2 linked regions of the Granulosicoccus antarcticus IMCC3135 genome follow. The protein of the gene in region 2 interacts with the protein of the main gene of each other region in a pairwise test. Links are inferred from orthologs where the notes say so. Each region holds a gene or a part of one and is shown on either strand. Other genes may lie near its edges. The genes, in order: secD and pheT.

Region 1 (6,457 bases), 220 kb from region 2 along the record:
ATGTATTAACTCGCTTTATCGAGGCGCAGGGCGAAATTCCACTGCCTCCCTATATTGAACGCGCACCAGATGCCGCTGACGATGAGCGGTACCAGACCGTATTTGCCAAATCTCCCGGTGCCGTTGCAGCGCCCACGGCAGGTCTGCATTTTGACGAAGATCTACTGCAGGCCTTGTCCGCTGCCGGTATTACCCACAGTTTTATTACACTGCATGTCGGCGCAGGTACATTTCAACCCGTGCGGGTCGAGAATCCAGCCGAGCATGTCATGCATGCCGAGCGCGTTACGGTGGATGCTGCAACCGTGGCAGAGATTCAGGCGGCTAAGGCGAGGGGCGGGCGCATTGTTGCGGTGGGAACCACCTCGGTGCGTGCGCTGGAGGCTGCAGCTGCTGAAACAGGAGTGCTGGCACCATTCAATGGTGAAACTCGATTGTTCCTGGTTCCGGGAGCGAAGTTTTACGTCGTGGACGCCATGGTGACTAATTTTCATCTGCCGGAATCAACGCTGTTGATGCTGGTAGCCAGTTTTACGGGGCTGGATACCATCATGCAGGCCTATCGGATGGCGGTGCTTGAGCGTTATCGGTTTTTCAGTTACGGCGACGCCATGCTGGTGTGGCCCAAGATTTCGTAGAGCAATCAGCTCGGAGTGCGTACGTGAATTTCAGTTTTGATTTGTTGGGAACCGACGGCAATGCTCGACGTGGGCGTCTGCACTTTGATCGTGGCACGGTTGAAACACCAGCCTTCATGCCGGTGGGTACCTACGGTACGGTCAAATCGGTTACTCCGGAAGAGATTCGCAGTGTTGGTGCTGAAATAATCCTCGGCAACACCTTTCATTTGTGGCTGCGCCCCGGCACCGATATCATTAAATTGCACGGTGATTTGCATGATTTCATGCATTGGTCTGGCCCGATTCTGACGGATTCCGGTGGTTTTCAGGTGTTCAGCCTAGCCAAGCTTCGCAAGATCGATGAGTCAGGTGTCCGTTTCCGTTCGCCTATTGATGGCTCTGAGGTGTTTCTGAGCCCGGAAGAGTCCATGCGTATCCAGACCGATCTGGGATCCGATATCGTCATGGCATTTGATGAATGCACACCTTATCCGGCCACGCACGATCAGGCTGCGACATCCATGGAGCTGTCCATGCGCTGGGCGCGACGTTGCAAGGATGCTTTTGCCGAGTTGGAGAATCCCAATGCCCTGTTCGGTATTGTGCAGGGAGGCATGTACGAAGATCTGCGCAAGCAGTCCTGTGATGCGCTGGTCGAGCTGGATTTTCCAGGATATGCCGTCGGCGGTCTGGCGGTTGGTGAAGAAAAATCGATACGCGATTCCGTGCTGGACACCACGTTGCCGCACCTTCCAGCTAATCGGCCACGTTATCTGATGGGAGTCGGTAAGCCGGAAGATATCGTGGCCTCTGTCATCAGGGGGATCGACATGTTCGACTGTGTCTTACCTACCCGTAACGCGCGCAACGACTATATCTATACGCACAAGGGTGATCTGCGATTGCGCAATGCGCGTTTTCGAACCGATACACAGCCGATAGACTCTGATTGCAGCTGCTATACCTGTCAGAACTACTCCCGCGCCTACCTTTATCATTTATCCAAGTGCAGCGAAATTCTGGGTTCACGTCTGAACACTATCCATAACCTGCATTATTATCAGCAGCTGATGCAAAACATTCGGCAAGCGCTGGATGCTGGTCAGATGGATCAGTTCACACGGGAATTCGAAATTCAACGGGCCACTGGGGCCTGATCCTGACGGTTGTGCCCTACGTGCAGCCTCGAGGCGCAGGAAACCTCGGGAAGAGCGCGTGGTCTATGGCATAATTGCGCGTTACATTCCGCCTCCACTCCAAGAGTTACAGACATGGATTTTTTTATCAGTAATGCATATGCCCAGGGCGCCGGTACAGGTGGCTCACTTATGGGTATTCTTCCGCTGCTGCTTATGCTGCCGGTATTCTATTTCCTGATGATTCGACCGCAGCAAAAGCGGATGAAGGAACATAAGTCCATGGTCGGAGCCTTGAAAAAGGGCGATGAAGTCGTTACCAATGGTGGACTGGGCGGTACCGTCACTAAAGTGGGCGATGCTTACCTTTCACTTCGAGTTTCAGAAGGTGTTGAAGTCAACGTTCAGAAGGCTGCTGTTGCTGCCTTGTTGCCATCAGGCACTCTGAAAAACATCTAATTCGGCCCCATCTAGTCAACCAAGACACTTCAGCATGACCAATACCAATCCGCTCTGGAAGACGTTGCTGCTTGCAGCCGTTTTGCTTATTGGCGTGCTGTTCGCGCTGCCCAACTTGTTCGGCAGCGATCCTGCTGTTCAGATCTCGGCGCGTTCCGCCGAGCTGACAGCAAATGATGTCGCCAAGTTCAACAAGATACTGGCAGATTCCGGTTTCACGGATGCAGAAATCCGGGAAGATGACGGTCGTTATCTGGCTCTTTTCACCAGCGAAGATGAGCAGCTTCGCGCTCGGGATGCGCTGGCTGCAGAGCTGGATCCCAATAGCTATATTACGGCACTGAATCTGGTTGATGCCAGTCCAGCCTGGTTGCGCAATATTGCCCAGCCCATGTTTCTCGGTCTTGATTTACGCGGTGGTGTGCACTTTCTCATGGAAGTGGACATGGAAGCGGCGATTGCTTCAGCAGAGGAACGCTTCATACCTGCGTGGAAGCGTGAGGTGCGTGAGGCCAAGATTCGCGGTACTTCGATCCAGCATTCAAAAGGTGAGTTGAGCGCGCGTTTCAAGGATGTCGCAGAGCGAGACCGGATGCTGGATGTCTTCAGGGAAGAGGCTCAGGATCTCGAATTTCAGACATCTGAAGAAGGTGAGTTTGCCTATATCACCGCCAAATTGTCTGAAATTGCCATACAGGAAGAGCAGCGTAGTGCTCTTCAGCAGAACATCGTCACGTTGCGTAACAGGATCAATGAGCTGGGTGTTTCCGAGCCAGTTATCCAGCAACAGGGCCTCGAGCGTATTGTGGTGCAGTTGCCGGGCGTTCAGGACACAGCACGAGCCAAGGAAATTCTCGGTGCTACCGCCACTCTGGAATATCGACTGGTCTCCACCCGATCCGATGCACGTCCCTACAAGCGTCGTGAAGATGGTTCCACCATCATGCTCGATCGGGACATCATTGTTACCGGCGACCAGATCAAGGGTGCTTCCTCAGGCATCGATCAGCAAACCGGTACCGCTGCTGTTTTCGTTAATCTGGATAATGCCGGCGCACGACGCATGCAGGAAGTCACACAAGAGAACGTGGGCAACCTGATGGCGGTGGTCTATATCGAAAACCGGATTGACAATATTCAGGTCAATGGCGAGACCGTCAAGAAAGTTACCAAGGTCGAAGAAGTCATCAATGCGGCGACTATCCGCGATGTGCTCAGTCATCGATTCCAGACGACAGGTCTGGGTGCTCAGGAAGCGGCGGATCTGGCGTTGCTGCTACGCGCAGGTGCGTTGAAAGCACCCGTACAGATTGTCGAAGAACGGACAGTGGGTCCAAGCCTGGGTAAGGACAATATCCGTCAGGGCTTCATGTCGGCGGTTGTTGGTCTGGCTATCGTCGTGGTTTTCATGGCTGTCTATTATCGTGTTTTCGGCATCATTGCCGGCTTGGCACTGGTCACCAATGTCGTCTTGATTATTGCAGTGCTCGGTGCCCTGACAGCAACCTTGACGTTGCCGGGTATTGCCGGAATTGTTTTGACTGTCGGTATGGCGGTCGATGCAAACGTGCTGATTTTTGAAAGGATACGAGAAGAACTCAAGTCGGGGACCGCGGTACAGACAGCCATTTCTGCTGGTTATGATAAAGCCTTCTCGACTATCGCTGATGCCAACGTCACGACGCTGATTGCAGCGGTGGTGTTGTTCAGTCTGGGTACTGGCCCCATCAAGGGTTTTGCGGTCACCTTGTGCATAGGTATTCTGACCTCGATGTTCACAGCCATTTTCGGCACTCGAGTCATCGTCAATACCTTGTACGGTGGGCGTCGACTGAACACTTTACCTATCTGATTGCCCGTCAATACCTTTCATGCAACCTGCCGCTTTTGCTTCGTCAGGTTGCTCACCTAGTTTCATTGTTCATTACCGCGTGTAGTGACGTTCGGGATATTCATCGATGCGTAGTCTGATTCGCGATACCAATTTCGATTTCATGGGCCGGTATCGACTCGCTGTGATCGTGTCTGGTGTGATGCTGGCCATAGCGATTCTGGCCATCGCCATTCGGGGGATGAGCCTGGGAGTCGATTTCACGGGTGGTTACACCATCGAGGTGGGTTACGAGCAAGCGCCTGATTTGAACCAGATTCGCGCCGCTCTGGTGGATGCCGAATTTCCAGACACTCAAGTGCAAACCTTCGGTAGCAGCACGGAAGTGCTGATTCGCATGGCGCCCACTGAAGGGGCAAATAGCGCAACGGTAAGTGGTGAGGTACTGAAGGTACTGACCGAATCCAGTGATTCAGAAGTAGCCATGCGGCGTGTAGAGTTCGTTGGGCCTCAGGTGGGTGAGGAGTTGCGTGAAAAGGGTGGGCTGGCCGTGCTATCGGCATTGTTTGGCATCATTCTGTATATCTGGTTTCGCTTTGAGAAGAAATTCGCAGTGGGCTCTGTACTGGCGCTGATCCATGACGTCATCATCACGGTCGGATTTTTTGCCTTGTTCCAGATCGAATTTGATCTGACGATATTGGCGGCATTGCTGGCGGTGGTCGGCTATTCATTGAATGACACGATCGTGGTATTTGACCGGATTCGAGAGAATTTTCTGGCCATGCGAACCGGCACACCTGCCCAGGTCATGAACGATTCCATCAATCAGACCTTGTCACGAACCATCATTACCTCTGGCACCACCATGATGGTTCTGGTCGCGCTGTTCCTGCTAGGCGGTCAGATTATCAGTGGCTTTGCACTGGCGTTGATCATCGGAATATTTGTTGGTACCTATTCATCCATCTTTGTGGCGAGCGCAACGGTATTGCACATGGGAATTACCAAAGAAGATCTGATGCCGGTTGAAAAAGAAGGCGCTGATCTGGATGCAATGCCCTGAATAGGTGTTTCCCGGGGTAGTTTGGCCCCCGACCACCTTTGGTGGGGTGGGTCAACTACTCAATAGGATTGACAAGCCGCTTCTGAGATGAGGAAGGGTGGGTCCTGTGTAGCGGACCTGCATTGATTGATGGAGAGTCTGAAAATCTCGGCTTGGTGCCAATCCAGTGCATGATTGTGCGATTAACTTGCTGTATGAAATGCAAGAACCCCGACTTGATTGGATAAGGAGGCGGCGTTGTACGCACAGTAGGGGCTCAGAACTGTCTAATACGGGCGCGCGCGCGCTCCTGTCGCGTCTGCACGAGGCGAGCGCAGTGCGTATATAACGCAACTGCGCCCGACGCGGTGCTTCCGCCGATCTGCCTTGCCTAAACGGGTTTGCGGGCAGGCAAGTTCCGGCGTGCGGCTGATAGAGGCTTCATGACTTCGAGCATCTGGTGATGAATCTTGGGTGAAGCTGCTATCACTTCGCCCTTGTCCATCCAGTCGTCACCGCCGTCAAAATCGTTGAGCAGGCCACCGGCCTCTCTGACGATAAGGCCACCAGCGGCCATATCCCAACTTTGCAGACCGGTCAGCCAGCAGCCATCGATACGTCCAGCTGCGACGTAGGCAAGGTCAAGAGCGGCCGAACCGAGACGGCGAACACCGCCAGCGCGTTCAGTGTAGTGGCGGGTCGTTCTCTGGAAAAAGTCCAGATCCTGACCGTCACGATAAGGAAAACCGCAGCTGAGCAAGGCGTTTTCCAGATGGTTGGTGGTGCCTACTCGCAATCGTTTGCTGTCCAGAAAGGCGCCTTCGCCTTTGCCTGCAGTGAACAGTTCCTGCCGCATGGGGTCGTAGACGACAGCCTGAAACAAACGGTTCTTCTGCATCAGTGCAATGGAGACACTGAAGTGCGGTAAGCCGTGGATGAAGTTGGTTGTACCATCGAGAGGATCGATGATCCAACGATATTCGGCGGTCTCATCACCTATCAGGCCGCTTTCTTCGCACAGAAACGCATGATCCGGGTAGGAACGCTGTAGCGTATTGACGATTTCAGTTTCGGCCTTGCGATCAATTTCGGTGACGAAATCATTTCGCTGTTTCTTCTCAATGGTCTTGGGATCGAAACGGTCTACATTTTGTGTGATGACTTTTCCGGCTGCGCGGGCAGCGCGGATGCCGATGTTGAGCATCGGGTGCATGTCTGGATTCGCTTGTCTGGGCTAGGTCTCATAGTGTAGTGCCAAATGACCTCTGATCTGTGGCTTCCGGCATCAGTTGTGACATCATTCGCGCATGAGCGTAGAAATAGTATTTGTAATGGTGGGCACGACCCACACCGGTAACCTGGGTGC
Region 2 (6,686 bases):
GCTAACGACATTACGTACAGCCGCCTGATGCAGGGTCTGAAGATTGCCGGTATCGAAGTAGATCGAAAGATGCTGGCTGCTTTGGCTTTTTCTGACGATGCAGCATTTGTAGCGATTGTCGATAAAGCAAAAGCCGCCTTGCCTGCAGTCAATCTGCCTGCCTGAGATAGCTCAGGTTGCCCTGACTACGCAGTAATGTAGTCAGGGTGGTTGTAAGCCTGGCTTTATCGACCGGGGGAATGCCGACTTAGTGCGGTATTCCCCTTTTTTGTGGCGACTTGCAAGAGCCGCTTTCCCAATCCAACGACGACACGGGATGAATCAACCAATGTCACTGGACCTAGATAGCTTGATAACCGAGGCTGACCATATGGTCGGCGATGCAGCGTCCCTGGAGGCACTGGAGGCGGTACGCGTCGAGCTGCTTGGCAAGAAGGGCAGGCTGACTGGCGTGCTCAAATCAATCGGCGCACTGCCTGTTGAGGAAAAACCTGCTGCAGGGCAGGCGGTCAACAAAGCCAAGCAGGCTGTTCAGGCGTTGATAGATGCGCGTCGCTTTGTTCTTGACGATGCAGCGCTGGCAGAAAAGCTGGCGGCTGACGCACTGGATATCACGCTGCCGGGCAGCGGATCGTTGTCTGGGGGATTGCATCCGGTTACGCTGACAATTGAACGCGTATCGGCACTTTTTGGCCAGTTGGGATTTGAGTCCGCCATCGGGCCTGAAGTTGAAGATGATTATCATAACTTTGAGGCACTGAACATACCGGCTCATCATCCGGCGCGGGCCATGCACGATACTTTCTACTTTGACGTCAACCGACTGCTGCGCACGCATACATCGTCTGTGCAAATCCGCTATATGAAGTCGGTGGAGCCGCCACTTCGTGTCATAGCGCCAGGGCGGGTTTATCGCTGTGATTCGGATATGACGCATTCTCCGATGTTTCACCAGGTTGAAGGTCTGCTGGTTGATCGAGATATTGCATTGACCGATCTGATGGGTCATCTGGAAGCCTTTCTGACCTTGTTCTTCGATCAGGACGATTGTGAAATTCGTTTTCGACCTTCCTATTTTCCTTTCACGGAGCCATCGGCAGAAGTGGATATCAGGATCAACAAGGGTCCATGGATTGAAGTGCTGGGTTCTGGAATCGTGCATCCATCAGTGTTTCGCTCAGTGGGTATCGATACAGAGGAATTCACCGGTTATGCCTTTGGTATCGGTGTTGAGCGACTTGCCATGCTCAGGTATGGCGTTACTGATCTGCGGCAGTTCTTCGAGAACGATCTGCGCTTTCTTTCCCAGTTCCATTAAGCGAGAAATCACATGAAATTCAGTGAGAAATGGCTGCGAGAGTGGGTCAACCCACCTGTTGATACACAGGGTCTGGGTGAGCAGCTCACTTTCATGGGTCTGGAAGTCGATGAAATCGTATCGGCTGCGCCTGACTTCAAGGGGGTGGTAGTTGCCCGCATCGTGAATATTCAACAGCATCCGGATGCCGATCGATTGCGCGTCTGTGAAGTTGATTGCGGTGCGGAAGAGTTGATTCAAGTGATCTGTGGTGCGCCTAATGCGCGTGCAGGTCTGACCACCGCGCTGGCACAGGTTGGTGGCAGAATGCCTGATGGGACAAAACTGAAAAAAGCCAAACTACGTGGGCAGGTCTCCATGGGGATGTTGTGTTCGGCGGCCGAGCTGGGTTTGTCGGAAGAGCGCGACGGAATCATGGAGTTGCCCGATGATGCGGTTACCGGTACTGATCTTGTTGCCTACCTGGAGCTGGACGACTCCATCATTGATATCGACCTGACCCCGGATCGTGGTGATTGTCTGAGTATTCGCGGTATCGCTCGGGATCTGTGTGCGCGGAACGATCTGGCGCTGCAAGTGCGGGAAATCAATGAAACGCCGGTGGAAGTGGATGATCAGCACTCTGTCGTTGTGGATGGGCAAAGTGCTTGTGTGCGTTTCACTGGCCGCATGCTTACCCAGCTGACGCCCGGATGTGCCACTCCTGGTTGGATGATCGAACGCTTGCGCCGTGCCGGTGTGCGCGCCATCAGTCCTGCCGTGGATATCACCAACTATGTCATGCAAGAGCTGGGTCAGCCCATGCATGCCTTTGATGCTGACAAATTGCAGGGAGGCATCCAGGTGCGACTCGCACGAGCGGGTGAGCGACTGGTGTTGCTCGATGGTCGGGATGTAGCGCTGGATGAGGATACAACGATCATTGCTGATGATCGTGGTCCGATTGGTATCGCTGGCATCATGGGGGGAGAATCAACGTCGGTAGACGAGAAAACCACGCGTATCTTTTTTGAAAGTGCGCTGTTTTTGCCTGAGATCATTGCCGGCAAGCCACGTCGTTACGCCAGTCATACAGAGTCTGCGCATCGGTTCGAGCGAGGTGTGGACCCTGCTGGTCAGCGCGAGGCTCTGGAATATGCCACGGGGCTGATGCGTGCCATCGCCGGTGGTCAGGCCGGTCCGATCACGGATTGGCAGGATGATGCGCGCATGCCAGCTCGTCTGGATGTGCTGGTGCGCCGAGCACGTTTGCAGAGGGTGCTGGGTATCAATCCCGAGGTTGCCACTGTTTCGATGATTTTCACGCGTCTGGGTATTCGCAATGAAACGACGGCGGACGGTTGGCAGGTATCTGCCCCCAGCTACCGTTATGACCTGGCTATCGAGGAGGACTATATTGAAGAGGTCGCCCGTATTCTTGGTTATGACTCGCTGCCAAGAACCTCGCCCACTTATCGACCTGTTTTGCGTGCAGTGCCCGAAAGCGCAGTGTCACCGATGGCAACCAAACGCTTGCTGGTGAATCGTGGCTATCAGGAAGTGGTCACTTACAGTTTTGTTGAAGCCGCCCGGCAGGAGCTCTTGCGCCCTGATTTGAAAGCACTGCCCTTGGCTAATCCCATTTCATCCGAGCTGGGCGTCATGCGTACCACGCTTGTGGGTGGTCTGGTGTCAACAATGCAGCGCAATTTGTCGCGGCAGATCAGTTCGATGTCATTATTTGAAACGGGTTTGCGTTTTTTGTCCAACAATGAGGGGGCATCGACTGCGGGGCTGGACGCCTATTTGTCCGCAGATCATGGTGCGGATCTGCAAAGCGATACCGGTGTTCAGCAACAAAACATGATCGCGGGACTGGTGGTTGGACGACTGTCTGCCGAAAACTGGAACGCAACGGTAAGGGAGGCAGACTTCTACTCGATCAAGGCGGATCTTGAGGCAATGTTCTCTCAGGCTAACGGGGTCAGTATTGCCTACGTGCCTACTGATCTGGCCATGTTGCATCCAGGTCAGCGCGCCGGTATGGAAGTTAACGGTGTGCTGGTAGGTTATGTGGGGGCGTTGAATCCGGCATTGCAGCAGTCACTCGATCTGAGCGTTATGCCCGTGGTTTTCGAGTTGTCTCTGCATGCACTGTCTCTGGCAAGTGTGCCGAAGGCGAAGCCGATGTCCAAATTTCCACAAGTTCGCCGTGATCTGGCGCTGCTAGTGGACGAGTCGGTCACTTGCCAGTCCATCATCGAAGTTATTCGTGAACAGGCGCCCGCTATACTGCAAGACGTCAGAGTCTTCGATGTCTACCAGGGGGAGAAGGTGGCGGAAGGTAAGAAAAGCATGGCCTTAGGCTTGATTCTACAAGGATTTTCGCGCACTCTAGAAGACGCGGAAGTGGAGCAGGTGGTCGCCAAGATCGTCGCTGCACTTGAGATCGCACACGGGGCGATTCTAAGGGTATGAGATGGCGCTAACAAAGGCAGCAATGGCAGAGATGTTGTTCGATGAACTTGGACTCAACAAGCGTGAGGCCAAGGAGTTCGTCGAGCACTTCTTTGAAGAGGTCAGGGTAGCGCTGGAAAGCGGTTACGACGTCAAATTGTCGGGTTTCGGCAATTTTGTCTTGCGTAATAAAAGCCAACGGCCAGGACGTAACCCCAAGACAGGTGAGGAGATACCTATCTCTGCCCGACGAGTGGTTACGTTCCGACCTGGGCAAAAACTGAAGGCACGCGTAGAAGCTTATGCTGGAAATCAGTAACAATAACGAACTCCCGACCATACCCAACAAGCGCTACTTCACCATTGGTGAGGTCAGCGACTTGTGTATGGTCAAGCCGCACGTGCTGCGCTACTGGGAGCAGGAGTTCCCGGGGCTGGAGCCGGTCAAGCGCCGTGGTAATCGTCGCTATTATCAACGACACGATGTGATGTTGATTCGTCAGATACGTAGCCTGCTGTATCAGGATGGCTACACTATTGGTGGTGCTCGTCAGCATCTGGCGGGTGATCTGGTCAAGGATGATAATACTCAATCACAGCAGATGATCAGACAGCTACGTTCCGAGTTGGAAGATCTGCTACGAATTTTGAGAACTGGTTAGGTTTTCAGTAGGCTTGCGGAAAAAATAATTCTCAATGTCGTGAATATTTCATGCAGAGCTCACAAATAAGTCTTCGTATGCGTTAGAATTCGTGGCTCTGGCGGGGCGTGGCGCAGCCTGGTAGCGCACCACAATGGGGTTGTGGGGGTCGGAGGTTCGAATCCTCTCGCCCCGACCAGTCTTCAGGAGTCAAAAAGTCTGCCGATTACCTTGGGTAGTCAGGTGTCAATGGAGTCCAACATGCACGCAGACGATCTGCGCATGGCCGTTAGTAAAATAGTCGATATTCTCAACAAGTCCGAAATCCGGGCGGTAGTTGATCAATACCGATCGGCCAAGGGTGACCAGCGTACAGCAGCAGCGGCGCGTTTGGGCCATGCTGGTGCTCTCATACTGGATCGCTTTGATGCCATGTCGGCGTCAGAAAGGCGGGTTGTCAATTGCCTGCATCTTGAATCCCTGGGTTCTACTGATTACTGGCAAAATTTGCTGAGTAACGTAGACGACCCACGTCAACAACAAGCTGAAATTGTCCGACTGGCAAGTCGTGTGATGTTTGCCAGTAGTCATCTGCCTGCAATGGTTTCGTTGCTCGGTACTGTCAAGGATGATTCCGCACGCGCCGAGGCGCTGGAATCAGGCGAAGGTCGTCTGCATATCCGCCTGACCGACGCAGGTGAGCGGGCATCTGACCCAGATCGTATTGCACGTGCTATCGACGGCATCGACATGCTGTACTCGGCTTGCGCCAGTATTGCTCGCAAGCCGGCTATGGATCTTCGTCTGGACAGCATCGGTAGCAAGCGCAAGAAAGATCGCGAGCTGCAGTTCACGGGCGAAAAAGACAGTGTTGCTGCGGTCTTTGCAGTTATCGATTCGATCCCTGCCGCTCTGGCTGATATCGACTCCGATCAGGATATTGATCTTGACGTTGTGGTTCAGTCTCTGCCAATTTTCGATGACCTCAATACGCTGGCATCGTTGGGTAATTTTTCAAACAAAGATCTCAAGGACATCAGCGATACCATGCACCAAGGTGCGCTGTTGTCACTGGAAAGCGGTGCCATTTTGATGGAGCCGGTCAAGAGCACGCCAGCGCCAGCCACAACGGCCGCTGCAGTGCCTGAGAAAATGGTAGTGCCTGAGAAGGTGGTGCCGGTTGTTGCAGCTGAAGTGCCTGTCCAGGTTCAGCAGCCGCACAGCGAGTTGGCTGATGAGCGGCCTGTAGTGTCTGAGGCCGAACCTCAAGCCGAAGTAGAGCGCGATGAGCACTATGATCGTTATCTGCGTGAGCGCGAAGCCATGCTGCGCCAACCTGCCGTTGAAGGTGTGAATGGCCAGTCGGTTCCCGGCTTGAATCCATCGCAGGCCGATTCGGCGCGTACTGACGATCAAGTTCGCCGTGATGCCGTGGATGAACTGCTCAAATCATTGAATCAGACGCGTAGCTCCTGAGTTGCTGAATCTGGGGTGTTGTCGAGAGCTGGTCTAATGCCAGCTCCGCCAGCTTCAATATCTTGTTTCCTGTGAATAATCTCTCGTTAAAAACCACAAGAAATTCTGGGGCAGGTTCTCAGAGTTGTTCCTGAGCAACAAAGCGAATGCAGAAGCCATCCGTGCCGTGTCTTCTGAGTTGTGTGATGTGTTCAGTCGCTCCTATAATCTAAATTATCCGTTAGATTGGGAGTGACGCTTTTCAGGGACATATTGCGAGTACCTGATGGCGTTAATCATATTCTCTTGGCAGCATGTCTGGTAACACCTATTGTCTCGTGCTCTTCAGATGAATCGATTGGTTGAGCCGAGCTTGAATCTGGTGATCCCCGCCGATGATGGTCTCATGCAAATCAAGTTGGTTAGTGATGCCGAGGCAAGCGATGACACAACACCGCTGCTTCGCTCCTCACTCCGAATGTCCCCCGGCGGCAAACTGCAAGCCAGAGTCCGCACTATCAAGTGGCTCATGAACGTACGTCGGTACTAGTACCGCTGAAGGTACGTTCTCTTGTCATACCTACTCTGGTAGCTTGTGGGTTCATTCTAAAAAGTGGTGGCTAGTTTGTTCATGCAAAAATTCCATGGAAAATTGCTGCTTGCTGCAGGTGTCCTGTTTGCTGCACAGGTTGTCAATGCGGCGCCTACAGTCGTGGGTAATATCATTTCCTGGCCGGATGATGGCTGGTATCAGGTGCAATCCCCCTATGGTGCAATAATCTACTGTAATGGCGGAAGTTCGTGTGAGGTAGGGGCGGGCAGGTATAAGGTGATAA

Evidence for each region.
Region 1: the proteins of pheT (region 2) and secD interact in binary tests that used the Escherichia coli proteins (3 or more experiments, as listed by UniProt). The link is inferred for Granulosicoccus antarcticus IMCC3135 from one-to-one orthologs.

The regions. Positions count from the first base shown.
Region 1 is NZ_CP018632.1:5,828,586-5,835,042, reverse strand. Bases 1,796-4,658 are described here. They hold secD (protein translocase subunit SecD), read left to right. Parts: upstream 1,796-2,249; coding sequence 2,250-4,067; downstream 4,068-4,658. Other genes in these bases: secF (protein translocase subunit SecF), read left to right, coding at 4,174-4,658; yajC (preprotein translocase subunit YajC), read left to right, coding at 1,892-2,215. Also shown: tRNA preQ1(34) S-adenosylmethionine ribosyltransferase-isomerase QueA, read left to right, coding at 1-638; tRNA guanosine(34) transglycosylase Tgt, read left to right, coding at 662-1,777; more of secF, read left to right, coding at 4,659-5,112; IMCC3135_RS25360 (inositol monophosphatase family protein), read right to left, coding at 5,483-6,304; IMCC3135_RS25355 (RNA methyltransferase), read left to right, coding at 6,399-6,457. UniProt on the Escherichia coli protein: Part of the Sec protein translocase complex. Interacts with the SecYEG preprotein conducting channel. SecDF uses the proton motive force (PMF) to complete protein translocation after the ATP-dependent function of SecA.
Region 2 is NZ_CP018632.1:5,609,994-5,616,679, reverse strand. The notes cover bases 961-4,052. They hold pheT (phenylalanine--tRNA ligase subunit beta), read left to right. Parts: upstream 961-1,330; coding sequence 1,331-3,775; downstream 3,776-4,052. Other genes in these bases: IMCC3135_RS24355 (integration host factor subunit alpha), read left to right, coding at 3,777-4,052; pheS (phenylalanine--tRNA ligase subunit alpha), read left to right, coding at 961-1,318. Also shown: rplT (50S ribosomal protein L20), read left to right, coding at 1-165; more of pheS, read left to right, coding at 329-960; more of IMCC3135_RS24355, read left to right, coding at 4,053-4,073; IMCC3135_RS24350 (MerR family transcriptional regulator), read left to right, coding at 4,057-4,416; IMCC3135_RS24340 (hypothetical protein), read left to right, coding at 4,657-5,871; IMCC3135_RS24335 (hypothetical protein), read left to right, coding at 6,200-6,400; IMCC3135_RS24330 (hypothetical protein), read left to right, coding at 6,482-6,686.